DNA from 3 places in the Blautia sp. DFI.9.10 genome. Region 3 is predicted to be linked to each of the others. Evidence: predicted binding sites of a transcription regulator. Region 3 holds the regulator's gene; each other region holds the start of a gene.
The links. The regulator NrdR, encoded in region 3, represses ribonucleotide reductase genes. The targets are predictions, from matches to a motif close to CACAANATNTTGTG.

Region 1: a site for NrdR is predicted at 3,606-3,619, ahead of NE671_RS07655 (ribonucleoside triphosphate reductase). Genes of this name have one in related genera too.
Region 2: a site for NrdR is predicted at 3,627-3,640, ahead of nrdD (anaerobic ribonucleoside-triphosphate reductase). Genes of this name have one in related genera too.

Annotation. Positions count from the first base shown of each region.
Region 1 covers NZ_JANGAA010000009.1:107,978-112,991, reverse strand. Annotated here, with positions in the region: gene glmM (phosphoglucosamine mutase) at 1-1,252, shown strand, start outside; gene NE671_RS07665 (tetratricopeptide repeat protein) at 1,261-2,319, shown strand; gene hflX (GTPase HflX) at 2,321-3,556, shown strand; gene NE671_RS07655 (ribonucleoside triphosphate reductase) at 3,771-5,014, shown strand, end outside.
Region 2 covers NZ_JANGAA010000009.1:81,581-86,594, forward strand. Annotated here, with positions in the region: gene arcC (carbamate kinase) at 353-1,285, shown strand; gene nrdD (anaerobic ribonucleoside-triphosphate reductase) at 1,449-3,584, opposite strand; gene NE671_RS07545 (hypothetical protein) at 3,785-4,318, opposite strand; gene asnA (aspartate--ammonia ligase) at 4,535-5,014, shown strand, end outside.
Region 3 covers NZ_JANGAA010000004.1:89,502-94,515, reverse strand. Annotated here, with positions in the region: gene NE671_RS03835 (aminotransferase class I/II-fold pyridoxal phosphate-dependent enzyme) at 243-1,460, opposite strand; gene gdhA (NADP-specific glutamate dehydrogenase) at 1,681-3,015, shown strand; gene nrdR (transcriptional regulator NrdR) at 3,207-3,653, opposite strand; gene NE671_RS03820 (YlmC/YmxH family sporulation protein) at 3,792-4,046, shown strand; gene sigG (RNA polymerase sporulation sigma factor SigG) at 4,160-4,939, shown strand; gene pap (polyphosphate:AMP phosphotransferase) at 5,004-5,014, opposite strand, start outside.

The DNA of each region.
Region 1 (5,014 bases), on a different contig from region 3:
GTATTACGGCAGAGATCACAAGGCGAAGATCGTGATCGGCAAGGATACAAGAAGAAGCAGTTACATGTTTGAGTATGCCCTTGCGGCAGGACTTACCGCATCCGGAGCAGATGCCTATCTGCTTCATGTAACCACAACTCCAAGTGTATCCTATGTGGTACGTACAGAAGATTTTGACTGCGGTATCATGATTTCCGCAAGCCATAATCCGTTTAATGATAATGGAATCAAGGTCCTTAATGAGAACGGACAGAAGATTTCCGCAGATATTGAAGCACGTATCGAGGCATATCTGGACGGCGAGATCGAGGAGCTTCCGCTGGCAACCGGAGAAGATATCGGCTGTACTGTGGATTTTGCATCCGGAAGAAACCGTTATATCGGACATCTGATCTCTATCCCATGCCATGATTTCAAAAATATCAAGGTTGGGCTGGATTGTTCCAACGGAAGCTCATCCGCCATTGCTAAGAGCGTTTTTGACGCACTTCGTGCAAAAACCTATGTGATCAACAATGAGCCAAACGGAACCAACATTAACCGTGGCTGCGGTTCCACACACATTGAAGTTCTGAGACAGTTCGTGGTAGATAAAGGCCTGGATATCGGTTTTGCATATGATGGTGACGCAGACCGCTGTATCGCCGTAGACCACCGCGGAAACATCATTGACGGTGATAAGATCATGTATGTGTGCGGCAAATATTTAAGAGAGAAAGGCCAGCTCAACGGAAATACAGTTGTAACAACCGTTATGTCCAATCTTGGTCTTTACAAGTCTCTGGAGCGTGAAGGCATCGACTATGAGCAGACTGCAGTTGGTGACAAATACGTTGCTGAGAACATGATGGAAAACAATTACAGTATCGGTGGTGAACAGTCCGGACATATCATCTTTAGCCGCTATTCCGCTACCGGTGACGGGATCCTGACTTCTCTTATGATCATGGAGGCATGTGTGGATCAGAAGGCCACACTCTGCGACCTTGCAAAGGAGATGAAGGTTTATCCGCAGCTTCTCCGGAATGTGCGTGTTTCCGACAAGAAAACAGCACTGGAGAACGAAAAGGTAAAAGCAGCCATTGAGGCAGCCGCAGAGGCACTTGGCGATGACGGACGTATCCTGGTACGTGAGAGTGGTACAGAGCCGCTGATCCGTGTTATGGTAGAAGCGGGAACGGATGATCTCTGCCATAAATATGTAGATAGTGTTGTTGATGTGATGGAAGCCGAAGGGCTTGTTGTAGAATAAGGAATTCCATGAAAAAAACAAAGACCGTATTGATTCTTGCAGCCGTTACAGGAGCCTTGCTTCTGGGCGGCTGCGGCAGTGAAAAAACAAAAATATATGAACAGGCCGGAAAGGATCTTTCCCAGGGAAGCTACAAGTATGCCCTGGAGGAGTACCAGAGCTCGATCCAGAACGGAGTGAAGCTGGCACAGTCCTATCGCGGGGCAGGTATCGCAAGCCTGCGTCTTGGCAAATATGAGGATGCGGTGAATAGCTTCACGGAAGCTCTGAACTGCGATAAAGTAAGCAAAAGCCTTCGTAAGGATATCCTGTCCTACCGGGCTACTGCAGAGCTGAAGTCTGGAAAATACGAGGATGCCATGGCAGACTGCCAGACACTTGGAGAAGATTTTTCCATGGATGCAGGCAGTTATTTTCTCACCGGAAAGGTTGCCCTTGCCATGGATTCCTACGAAGAAGCCGCATCTAACTTCAAACAGGCCTATGGAGAAGATTCCACCTATGATATGGCGATCGAGATCTATGAGGCATATCTGGACAAGGATATGGAAGCGGACGGAACCAGATATCTGGAAGCTGCTCTTTCTTCTGAGGCCAAGGATGCCCAGGACCACTGTGACAGAGGCCGTGTCTACTACTATATGGAAGACTACAGCAACGCAAAAAAAGAGCTTCTGGAAGCAACCAAGAAGGATAATACGGAAGCATTGCTTCTTCTGGGAATGGTATATCTGGCCCAGGATGATGTGGAAAATGCTCAGGCAATGTACAAGCAGTATATTTCCGCAGTGGGTGATTCCGCCAAGGGCTATAATGGTCTGGCACTGTGCGATATCCGAAGCGGAGATTATGATTCCGCTCTTGATAACATCACAAAAGGCCTTCCGACAGCTACCACAGACGAGATGCAGAGTCTTCTGTTCAATGAGATCGTAGCCTATGAAAAAAAGCTGGATTTTGCTACTGCACTGACCAAGGTCCAGGAATATATTGAGATGTTCCCTGAAGATTCCGCTGCAAAAAAAGAGCGGGCTTTCCTGAAAACCAGAACGTCTTCGGAGGGCTGATATGGAATATTTTGAGGAAATACAGGACAGGGTTATCCTGATCGGTGTCCAGGCAGATCGGGGGGATGACATGGAGGAATCCCTGGATGAGCTTGGAGAACTTGCGGTTACGGCAGGTGCGGCGGTTGCAGGCAGGATCATTCAGAATCGTGAGGCCGTACATCCGGGCACCTATATCGGAAAAGGCAAGATCGAAGAGGTAAAAGGTCTTCTCTATGCCCTGGATGCCAATGGTGTGATCTGTGACGATGAGCTTTCTCCTGCCCAGATGAATAATCTGGAGCGGGAGCTGGAGTGCAAGGTTATGGATCGTACCCTGCTGATCCTTGACATTTTTGCGAAGCGTGCCGTCACAAGTGAAGGCAAGATCCAGGTAGAGCTTGCACAGCTTCGTTACCGGTCTGCACGTCTTGTGGGACTACCTTCTTCTCTTTCGCGACTTGGAGGAGGAATCGGAACCAGAGGCCCTGGTGAGAAAAAGCTGGAGACAGACCGTCGTCTGATCCGGAACAGGATATCCGCACTGAAGCAGGAGCTTTCCCAGGTAGAAAAGCACAGAGAGCTGATCCGTTCCAGAAGAGCTGTGGGAAATCTGAAGACAGCAGCCATTGTTGGCTATACCAATGCAGGAAAGTCAACGCTTCTGAATACACTGACAGGCGCTTCGGTGCTTTCGGAGGATAAGCTGTTTGCCACACTGGATCCGACTACCCGTCTTCTGACACTGGATGACGGACAGCAGCTTCTTCTTACGGATACCGTAGGCTTTATCCGCAAGCTTCCCCACAATCTGGTGGAAGCCTTCAAAAGTACTCTGGAGGAAGCCAAATATGCGGATTATATCATTCATGTGGTAGATGCATCCAATCCTCAGGCGGAGATACAGATGCATATCGTATATGAAACCCTGAAAGAGCTTGGTGCTCTGGGAAAAAAGACGATCACACTTTTTAACAAGCAGGACCGTGTTTCCGGGGAGAGCTTTCGGGATCTCCGAGCAGACCATACGCTGAAGATTTCCGCACGGACAGGAGAGGGGCTTGAGGAATTTAAGCAGCTTCTTTCTGAGATACTGGCAGAAGGACAGATTTATATGGAACGGCTTTTTCCTTATTCGGAGGCCGGTCAGATCCAGCTGATCCGTGAGTATGGACAGCTTCTTTCGGAAGAGTATACCGAAGGAGGGATTGCTGTAAAAGCAAGAGTTCCGCGGGAAATCTATCCGAAAGTCACATAATGTTAAAATATCTACTCAGTACCATATATAGTACCGTGAACAAAACGGGCACTATATATGGTACTTTTTATGTTGACGCAAAGAGGCGTGTCTGATACAATAAGCCTACAGCGATTTGAACACAGATCGTGAAACGGAGTGTGTTCGTAAGCAGGCAAGTGAGTCGGAATGGAATATCCGCTTATAAATAAATGCATGAGGGAGGCATTTTCTTATGTTTCAGGTAGTAAAAAGAGACGGTGAATTAGACGAATTTAAAATGGGGAAGATCACCGCGGCAATTGATAAGGCATTTGATGCCAAAGGTAAGAATTACAGTTCGGATATGATCGATCTTCTGGGACTTCGTGTTACAGCGGATTTTCAGAATAAGATCGAGAACAACCGGATTTCTGTTGAGGATATCCAGGACAGTGTGGAGAACGTACTGATCCAGGCCGGATATTCTGATGTTGCCAAGGCGTATATCCTTTATCGTAAGCAGCGTGAGAAGATCCGCAATATGAAATCCACCATCCTTGACTATAAAGAGATCGTAAACAGCTATGTAAAGGTTGAGGACTGGCGTGTAAAGGAGAACTCAACGGTTACTTATTCTGTAGGAGGTCTGATCTTAAGCAACTCCGGAGCAGTTACCGCAAACTACTGGCTGTCTGAGATCTACGACAACGAGATCGCAGATGCACACAGAAATGCAGATATCCATATCCATGATCTGTCCATGCTGACCGGTTACTGTGCAGGCTGGTCCCTGAAGCAGCTGATCCGAGAGGGACTTGGTGGTATTGAGGGTAAGATCACTTCTGCACCTGCAAAGCATTTAAGTGTACTCTGCAACCAGATGGTGAATTTCCTGGGTATCATGCAGAACGAGTGGGCGGGCGCACAGGCATTTTCATCCTTTGATACTTATCTGGCACCTTTTGTAAAGGCAGACAACCTTTCCTATCCAGAGGTTAAGAAATGCATTGAGTCCTTTGTATATGGCGTAAATACTCCAAGCCGCTGGGGCACTCAGGCACCATTTTCCAACATTACACTGGACTGGACCGTTCCGGACGACCTTGCAGAGCTTCCGGCTATCGTAGGCGGCAAGGACATGGATTTCAAATATAAGGACTGTAAGAAAGAAATGGATATGGTCAACAAGGCATTTATCGAGACCATGATCGAGGGAGATGCCAACGGACGTGGATTCCAGTATCCGATCCCGACCTATTCCATCACAAAGGAATTCGACTGGTCTGATACCGAGAACAACCGTCTTCTCTTTGAGATGACTTCCAAGTACGGTACTCCGTATTTTTCCAATTATATCAACAGTGATATGAAGCCAAGCGACATCCGCAGCATGTGCTGCCGCCTCCGTCTGGATCTCCGTGAGCTCCGCAAAAAGAGTGGTGGATTCTTTGGCTCCGGTGAGAGTACAGGTTCTGTAGGCGTTGTTACCATCAATAT
Region 2 (5,014 bases), on a different contig from region 3:
CAGACCATGCGCAACCGGATATAAAAATTATAAAGTTTGTTTAAACTTTCTTTATAAATTTTCCATTTCTTTTAGATTAACGACATATTTTAAACATATTTTCTCTATATAATAGGTGTTGGATAGATGAAAAACCACTCTCTATCTCCCCCCTCAAAAAATAGTAGGAATCAAACCGTCTGACTGGATCAGGCGGTTTTTCCTGTCTCGGAAAACACTCGATTTTCTATTGCATTTCCCACATAGGTCTTTTATAATAAAATATAATACTCGTGCATCGTTTTCGATGTACTCGTTACTGAATACAGTAACTGATTTCATTCCAATTTTTAAGAGAAACGAGGTATTTCCTATGAGCGAAAAAACCGTAGTAGTTGCATTAGGCCACCGGGCACTTGGCACCACACTTCCAGAGCAAAAAACAGCTACAAAACTCGCAGCGAAGGTAATCGCAGATCTGGTAGAGGAGGGAACCCGCGTAGTGATCTCCCACAGCAACGGTCCGCAGGTAGGGATGATCCACACCGCAATGAATGAATTCGGTAAGGCACATCCTGATTATACATTTGCACCAATGTCCGTATGTTCCGCCATGAGCCAGGGTTATATCGGCTATGACCTTCAGAACGCCATCCGTGCTGAGCTTATCTCCAGAGGGATCTACAAACCGGTCAGCACAGTTCTGACACAGGTTGTCATCGATCCATACGATGAAGCATTTGCAGAGCCGGAGAAGATCATTGGACGTGTTCTTAACGCAGAAGAGGCCGAAGCTGAAGAAGAAAAAGGAAACTTTGTCACAAAGGTGGGCGAGGGCCAGTACAGACGTATCCTTGCAGCACCGAAGCCACAGAAGATCGTAGAGATTGAAACCGTAAAGGTCCTCTCTGCAGCAGAGCAGATCGTCATTGCCGCAGGCGGTGGCGGAATCCCGGTTCTTGAGCAGGGAACTCAGCTGAATGGTGCCAGCGCCATCATCGAGAAAGACCTGGCAGCAGGACTTCTTGCAGAAGAACTGAACGCTGACACTCTGATGATCCTTACAAGCGTCGAGAAAGTAAGCCTTGACCATAATACGGATCACGAATCTTATCTGGATACTATTTCCACAGAAGATGCCAAGAAATATATTGCCGGCAAACAGTTTGCGGCAGGCTCCATGCTTCCTAAGATCGAAGCAGGTGTTTCCTTCGTGGAGAAGGGAACCGGACGCCGTACCATCATCACAGACATGGCCCATGCAAAAGACGGCTACCGTGAGAAGACCGGAACTATCATTAAATGATCATTTTACAGACTCAGAATACAAAGTGAACTATAAAACTTCACTTTACATAAAAATATCCCGCAGACAGCTGCTGGTCTTACCGGCAGCTCTGCGGGATATTTTTTATACTGTCTGGCCCCACATCCGATCACTGTTCCACAGTTGATCGGGCAGCCAGTATTTACATAGATTTTCGCTCAGCGATCTCAGCCATCTTCGCCTCATTCAGGCGGGTATCTCCATGGACACGGCTGTAGGAAAGATATCCGTTCATACGGTCGATCTTGGTCAGGTTTCTGGAACCGCAGACAGGGCATACATCCATCTCCAGTTCCTCATGACCACAATCGTCACAGTATGCAAGAGAAAGGTTCACTCCCTCATAATATCCCAGATCCATGGCTCTGCGGATCAGTGTACGGATAGCTTCCTTATTGTAGCCGATCGGATAACGTACATACTGAATCTTACCTCCATTGCAGAGTTCCCAGAAACGTCCCTCCAGATCCTGTTTCTCGATTGGAGTTACATCCTCTGTTACATGGCAGTGGAAGCTGTTGCTCACATATGGTCTGTCAGAAACGCCCTCAATGATTCCATACATCTTACGGAACTGCTCTACCTGCAGGCCACAAAGACTCTCTGCCGGTGTTCCGTAGATCGCATAAAGATAACCATCTTCCTTCTTGTACTGATTTACCTTGTCATTGATATATTTCAGAACCTCCAGAGCAAACGCCCCATCCTCGGCAATGGATTTGCCATTGTAAAGTTCCTGAAGCTCATTTAACGCTGTGATACCGAAGGAAGCTGTCATAGGCTTCAGGATCTTGCCAATCTTTTCATTCGGTTTCAGATGTCCGCCGTAGAAACCGCCTTCACAGTATGCAAGCGGGTTGGTGGATGCACGCATCTGTCCCAGATATTCGTAAGTGCGAATGTGCAGGTTACGGATCATTTCCAGATAGAAATCCAGAACCTCATAAAAATCTCTGCTCTCCGCTCTGGCCTTTGCAAGGATCATCGGAAGATGAAGGCTTACCGCACCAATGTTAAAACGTCCCACAAAAACAGGCGTATCATTCTCATCCGCCGGCTCCATACCGCCACGCTCATACCACGGACTTAAGAAAGCACGGCATCCCATCGGGCTGATGACCTTCTTGTATTTCCTGTACATACTGGAAATATAGCCTGCGCCGGACATAGACAGCCAGTCCGGATACATGGTTTTGGAGGAACACTCCACACCAGCCTCAAAAATATCCTCACAGCACTTTCCGGGACCATGGATCTCTTTGTCATAAAGGAATACGATCTTCGGGAAAAGTACCGGTTTCTTGTGTCCGGCCTTACCCTGTCCTCCCTGATGGACCTCAAGAAGGGAAATCGTACACATCTTCTCAAACTGCTCGGTTCCGAGACCAAGTGTCACCGTAACAAACGGATAATCACCTCTGGAAGAACCGACGGTATTCAACTTATACTCAATTCCCTGCCAGCCCTGGTCATAATCCCTGCGGACCTTATCAAGAGCATACTCAATAGCTCTCTCCTCACGGCCACTCCAGCTCTCATCCGAGTATTTCATAAATTCGGAAATATATTTATCATAGCTCTTCTTTGCATACGGTGCCAGGATCTTATCAACCTCCGGCACTGTAAAGCCACCATACTGCTGTGCTGCTGTACTGAGAATGATATCCCCCATAACATCAAAGGCTGTATCCAGAGTCTTCGGCTCGTTATACCAGACATTGCCCATCTCAAAACCGCCACTTAAAACAGCTGCCACATCGAACAGACAGCAATTCATGGTATCCAGACGTGCAGACTGGTCATGAATATAAATGTAGCCGTCCTTACATGCCTGAAGCTCATTACGGTTCATAAAAAACTTCCGATAGAGTTCCTTGTTCAGCTCATTAAAGATCAGGCTTCGTTTCGTGGCAACAAGGGTGCTGTCTGTATTGGCATTACTTTTATCACCGATATAACGGATCGCCTGACTCTTGGTATAGACATCATCCATCATATGGATAAAATCCAGCTTGTAATTCCGATAATCACGGTAGCTCTTGGCAACTGCCGGATTCACACGCTCCAGAGCCCCCTCCACGATGTTGTGCATCTCCTGGATCTCGATCTCATTCTTTCCAAGGGAATCCGCATGCTCCTGGGCAAAACGGCAGATAAAATCCTTCTCCTCGTCTGAAAAAGTATAAAGAATACGCTCTGCGGATTTGTTCACGGCAGCCACGATCTTCTGCGGATTAAACTCCTCTCTTGTCCCGTCTTTCTTGATCACATATAACATTGCTCATCCCTCCCTGCGCTATATATAAGTCGCTATGCAAAATACTATATATAGTACCTATATCCTCTATATATTGTTTTTCATCTATATGTTGTGCTAGGCATGAGTATAACACAGCTGAGGAGAAAAGAAAAGGGATATTTCTGTATACACGAAAATACAGACACTTAGCACTGCCTGATCTCACTGCAGAAATATTCTCACAAATTCGTTCCGATCCAGTCTGCAAGAAAATCCCATAATTTCGGAAGCAGAATGGCCAGTGTCACTATAAACCATATGATCCAGCCTGCCCCGCTGCTTTTCTGATCTTTTTTTTGCTGTTTTTTTCCCTGATCTAAAACTTCTGCACGATTTCTGCCCACCGTTGTTTTATTCCTGGTATTAACTGCCGCTGCAGTCTTACGTCCGGCTGCTGCACCTGTATTCCGGCTTCCGGTTAGATTCCGATTCAAATCGGTATTGCGGCTTGCATTCGTATTCCGGTTTATGTTTGTATTCCGGTTCGCGTTCGTATTCCGGTTTACGTTTCCGTTATGTTGTGTTGTTTGATCAGCATCCTGTCCATACTGCCGCATCATATCCCGCACTTTGGCGGAAGCATGTTTATAATGTATCTCCCGGGGCTCATTCAGATGATATAACACCTCATCATTTCTGTAAGGCATCCCACATAATGAACACCTGCCATTTACAACCTTACCCCCACAAACCTGACATCTTTGACCTGCCATAAGCTCCCTCCATTCTATCCGTCAAAACGGATATTTATATTTCCATCGTAAACATAAGCATTCTTTTTTCAGTATATCACACCAGGCATTTAATACCCAGTATTTTTCTACGATACCCCAAAAGACTTCCCCTCTCATTATATTGCCACTCCACCCATTTTCTGCTATAATACCCCACAGAGCAATAAGCCTAAAAATCATCAGGAGGAGCCGATAATGAATACAATCACAATCCCCGCAACCTATCATGCAGACCTGAACCTCCATGACACACAGATTGCGATCAAAACAGTAAAAGATTTCTTCCAGCAGACACTCTCACAGAAGCTGAACCTTCTTCGAGTATCCGCTCCAACATTTGTAGCACCGGAATCCGGCCTTAATGACAACCTTAATGGTGTAGAGCGTCCGGTAAGCTTTGATATCAAGGCTATCGAAGGAAGCAACGCCGAAATCGTACACTCCCTTGCCAAATGGAAACGCTACGCACTGAAAAAATACGGATTTTCTCACGGAGAAGGTCTTTACACAGATATGGTAGCCATCCGCCGGGATGAAGATCTGGACAATATCCACTCTGTTTACGTAGACCAGTGGGACTGGGAAAAGATCATCTCCAAAGAAGAACGTTCCATTGAGACTCTCAAGGAAACCGTACGCACCATTTACAGTGTCCTTCGTAAAACCGAAAAATAC
Region 3 (5,014 bases):
ATTTCCCCTTTCGATTTCTGTTTTATTGCTGTTCGATAACGGTCCCTCCTCATTCCCCTCTCAAGCAATTCTGGTCTTATTTGTATATCCCGGCGTAGCTGGCCGGGATATTTCAGATATATTATAACATTTTTTTCGGTTCCGGTCTATGCCGAAAATATAACCGAATATCTGCTTTACAGTTTATCGGTTATGAGCAGGCAGCGAATGCGGATCGCAAATCTCTTCTTGTCTATCTGCGATCAGCCCTGCTTATATGTAGCAAAGAACTCTTTCATCTTCTTCATTGCCTTGTCAAGCTGGCGGATATCCGGCAGATAAACAATACGGAAGTGATCCGGCTGGTTCCAGTTGAATCCCTTGCCCGGAACAACAAGCACCTGTTTCTCATGAAGAAAATCCAAAGCAAACTGTTCATCATTGAAAATATTGAATTTCTCAGTATCGATCTTCGGGAATATATAAAATGCCGCATGTGGTTTTACAACGGAAATTCCCGGAATATCATTCAGGGCCTTGTAAATAAAGTCTCTCTGCTCATAAACACGTCCGCCCGGCTGCGTATATTCATTGACACTCTGATATCCGCCAAGTGCAGTCTGTACAATGGACTGTGCCGGAACATTTGAACAGAGACGCATGGAAGAGAGCATATTGATTCCCTCTATATAACCCTTCGCCTTACTTTTTGCACCACTTAAAATCATCCATCCGATGCGGAAACCTGCGATCATATGAGACTTGGACAATCCTGAAAATGTTACACAGAACACATCGGGTGCAAGGGATGCAATCGATGTATGTTTATATCCATCCATAACAAGACGGTCATAGATCTCATCAGAAAAGATGATCAGCTCATTTTCTCTTGCAATGTCTGCAATCTGTTCCAGGATCTCCTTCGGATATACTGCACCTGTAGGGTTATTGGGATTGATGATAACGATCGCCTTGGTCCTTGGTGTGATCTTGCTCTTGATATCCTCAATATCCGGATACCAGTCAGACTGTTCGTCACAGATATAATGAACTACATTTCCGCCTGCCAGTGTTGCAGTAGCTGTCCACAACGGATAATCCGGAGCCGGGATCAGGATCTCATCCCCGTTATCAAGCAGCGCCTGCATACAGAGGTTGATCAGTTCACTGACACCATTTCCCGTATAAATATCATTAATGGTAACTCCCGGGATCCCGCGAAGCTGTGCATACTGCATGATCGCTTTTCTTGCAGAAAAAATGCCCTTGGAATCGGAATATCCCTGGGAAGTACGAACATTACTCAGCATATCCAGGATCACTTCCTGAGGTGCTGAAAACCCAAACGGATACGGATTACCAATATTCAGCTTCAGAATCTCCATTCCATCTTCTTCCATTCTGGCAGCCTCATCCACAACCGGTCCGCGCACATCGTACAGCACGTTGTCAAGCTTTGATGATTTCCCGAATGTTCTCATAAAAACCACTCCTCTTCTAATTTTCACTATTATTTAACCATTTTAATTTCATAGTCAAAAAATATTTATTCTATATCATCTCACATTTAGGCTTTCAACGCAAGAAATAAAAATTTAAAAAAATTAAATTTAGCACTTCCCTTTTTTAGCATGTTAATGTATAATAGCACTCGAATTTAGTTTTCAACGCAATTTAATATGTGATGAGGAGGAAACAACAATGTCTTACACAGAAGAAGTTTATGAAAGAGTTGTAGCACAGAATCCTGGCGAGCCAGAATTCCATCAGGCAGTTAAGGAAGTTCTCGATTCCCTTAAAGTCGTAATTGACAAAAATGAGGAAGAGTATCGTAAACTTTCTATCCTTGAGCGTCTTGTAGAGCCAGAGAGGATCATCTCCTTCAAAGTACCGTGGATCGATGATAACGGAACTGTACAGGTTAACAAGGGATATCGTGTTCAGTTCAACAGCGCCATCGGACCATACAAAGGCGGCTTAAGATTCCATCCTTCTGTAAATCAGGGTATCCTGAAATTCCTTGGTTTTGAGCAGACCTTTAAAAACTCTCTTACAGGCCTTCCGATCGGCGGTGGAAAAGGTGGCTCCAACTTCGATCCTAAGGGTAAATCTGACAGAGAGGTTATGGCATTCTGCCAGAGCTTTATGACAGAGCTTTGCAAATATATCGGCGCAGATACAGATGTTCCGGCTGGTGACATCGGTGTCGGCGGACGTGAGATCGGTTATCTCTTCGGACAGTATAAGAGAATCCGTGGCCTTTATGAGGGTGTCCTTACAGGAAAGGGTCTTTCCTTCGGAGGTTCCCTGATCCGTACAGAGGCTACCGGTTACGGTGTTGTATACATGCTCAACGAGATCGCCAAAGCTCACAATGATTCCGTAGAAGGAAAAACAATCGTTGTAACAGGTTCCGGTAATGTAGCTATTTACGCTGTTGAGAAAGCTACTCAGCTTGGTGCCAAGGTTGTTGCAATGAACGACTCCAACGGATATGTCTACGATCCGAACGGAATCAACCTTGACGTCGTAAAGGATATCAAAGAAGTAAAACGTGGACGTATCAAAGAATATGCAGACCGTGTTGAGGGTGCTACCTACACTGAGGGACTTGGCATCTGGAATATCAAATGTGATATCTACCTTCCATGTGCTACTCAGAACGAGCTTGGTCTTGACGGAGCTAAAACACTGGTTGCAAATGGCTGCAAATACGTCGTTGAAGGTGCAAACATGCCTACTACTCTTGATGCAACAACATACCTTCAGGAGAACGGTGTTCTCTTCATGCCTGGTAAAGCCGCAAACGCTGGCGGTGTTGCCACATCTGCACTTGAGATGAGCCAGAACTCCATGAGACTTTCCTGGACAAGAGAAGAGGTTGATGAGAAACTCCACCACATCATGATCGATATCTTCCACAAAGCTGATGACGCTGCTAAACGTTACGGTATGGAAGACAACTATGTTGTAGGTGCAAACATCGCCGGCTTCGAAAAAGTTGTTGACGCTATGAAAGCTCAGGGTATTGTTTAATTAAGTTTCCTGAATCATTAATGTATATTTATAGCAGGGACCGCAGAGGATTTTTCCCAGGCGGTTCCTGTTTTTTTGTATCCACTTTTACGATCTCTGAAAAATCAAACATTCATGTTTCAAAAAAGGCCGGTTGTCTTTTGACAATCGGCCTGAAATCTCCTGCATTTGCGGTCTATTCATTTAATCTCTTAATTGATCAGCTTCTTCAGCTCATCCATAAAGGTACTGACATCTTTAAACTCTCTGTATACAGACGCAAATCGTACATACGCCACCGCATCCAGATCCTTCAGATGCTCCATAACGATCTCTCCGATCTTGGTACTGCTGATCTCACGGTCTTCTGACCGGAAAATATCTCCTTCTATGGAATCGATCATCTCTTCCACTCTCTCAATGGGAATGGGGCGCTTATAGCAGGCACGAAGAACACCATCCTGGATCTTGGAACGTTTATAGCTTTCCCGGTTCTGATCCTTCTTGATCACAGTCAGCGGAATCGTTTCCACCTTCTCATAAGTTGTAAAACGCTTTCCGCAGGCATCACAGAGACGGCGGCGGATGGAATTGGTATCCTCTACAGGTCTGGAATCTACAACTCTTGTATTATCCTGGTTACAGAACGGACATCTCACAGAACTCTCCCCCTTTCCGGATCAGTAAATCATTACTAAATTTGTTTTTATTATAAAATAAATGCACATAATGTGTCAATAATCGGACTTGCATAAATTTTACAGATTTTCCATAAAATCATACCAGGTGATGAATTTATGCGCATCTGTGAGCTGAAACAAAAAGAAGTGATCAATATCCATACCTGCCGCAGTCTTGGCTGCCCTCTTGATGTGGAATTCTGCTGTGAAACCGCACGTCTGAAAGCCCTGATCATGCCGGAACCGGGAAAATTTTGCTGGTGTTTTTCCAAAGAAAATGAATATTCCATTCCATGGGACTGCATCCGCCAGATCGGCGAAGATATCATCCTTGTTGATTTCCGTAATGAAAAACTGCTGTCCGGAGAATAAATACCTCCTTATTGTCAAGGCCCTTTATTTTTTATATTTTCCCTGAAAAAGTATATTTCAACCGCCCTCTGAGAATCATCTTAATGTACTGACAAGACAAGGAGGATTCTAAGATGGCACTGAATAAAGTTGAAATCTGCGGAGTAAATACCTCAACCCTTCCCGTTCTCGATCAGGAAGAAAAGGCGGAGCTCTTTAAAAGAATCAAAGCTGGCGATGAAGAAGCCAGGGAATTGTACATCAAAGGCAATCTGCGGCTTGTTTTAAGCGTGATCCGGCGTTTTCAGAACAGCAGTGAAAATCCGGATGACCTTTTTCAGATCGGCTGCATCGGCCTGATCAAAGCGATCGATAATTTCGACACCACTCTTCAGGTAAAATTTTCCACCTATGCAGTTCCCATGATCATCGGAGAGATCCGAAGATATCTCCGTGATAACAACAGCATACGGGTCAGCCGTTCTCTGCGGGATATCGCTTACAAAACCATCTATACCCGGGAAAACTATATGCGGCAGCATCTCAAAGAGCCTACCATTGCAGAAATCGCTGATGAGATCGGTATCGACAAGGAAATGATCGTCTATGCCATGGATGCGATCCAGAGCCCGGTAAGCCTTTTTGAGCCCGTGTATTCCGAAGGCGGAGATACCCTATATGTTATGGATCAGATCAGTGATAAAAAGAACCTGGAAGAAAACTGGGTGGAGGATATTTCTCTTCGAGATGCCATGAACCGGCTTGGAGAGCGTGAACGTCACATTATCGATCTCCGCTTCTACGAGGGAAAAACCCAAATGGAGGTAGCTGATGAGATTGGTATCTCCCAGGCTCAGGTCAGCCGACTGGAAAAACATGCTCTTCGCAGTATGCGAAACTATCTCCGGAATTGATTCATCTCTCTTCAGACAAAAAGCTGCAGCAGAATATCTGTTATCCTGCCGCAGCTTTTATCTCTTATTTCAGCG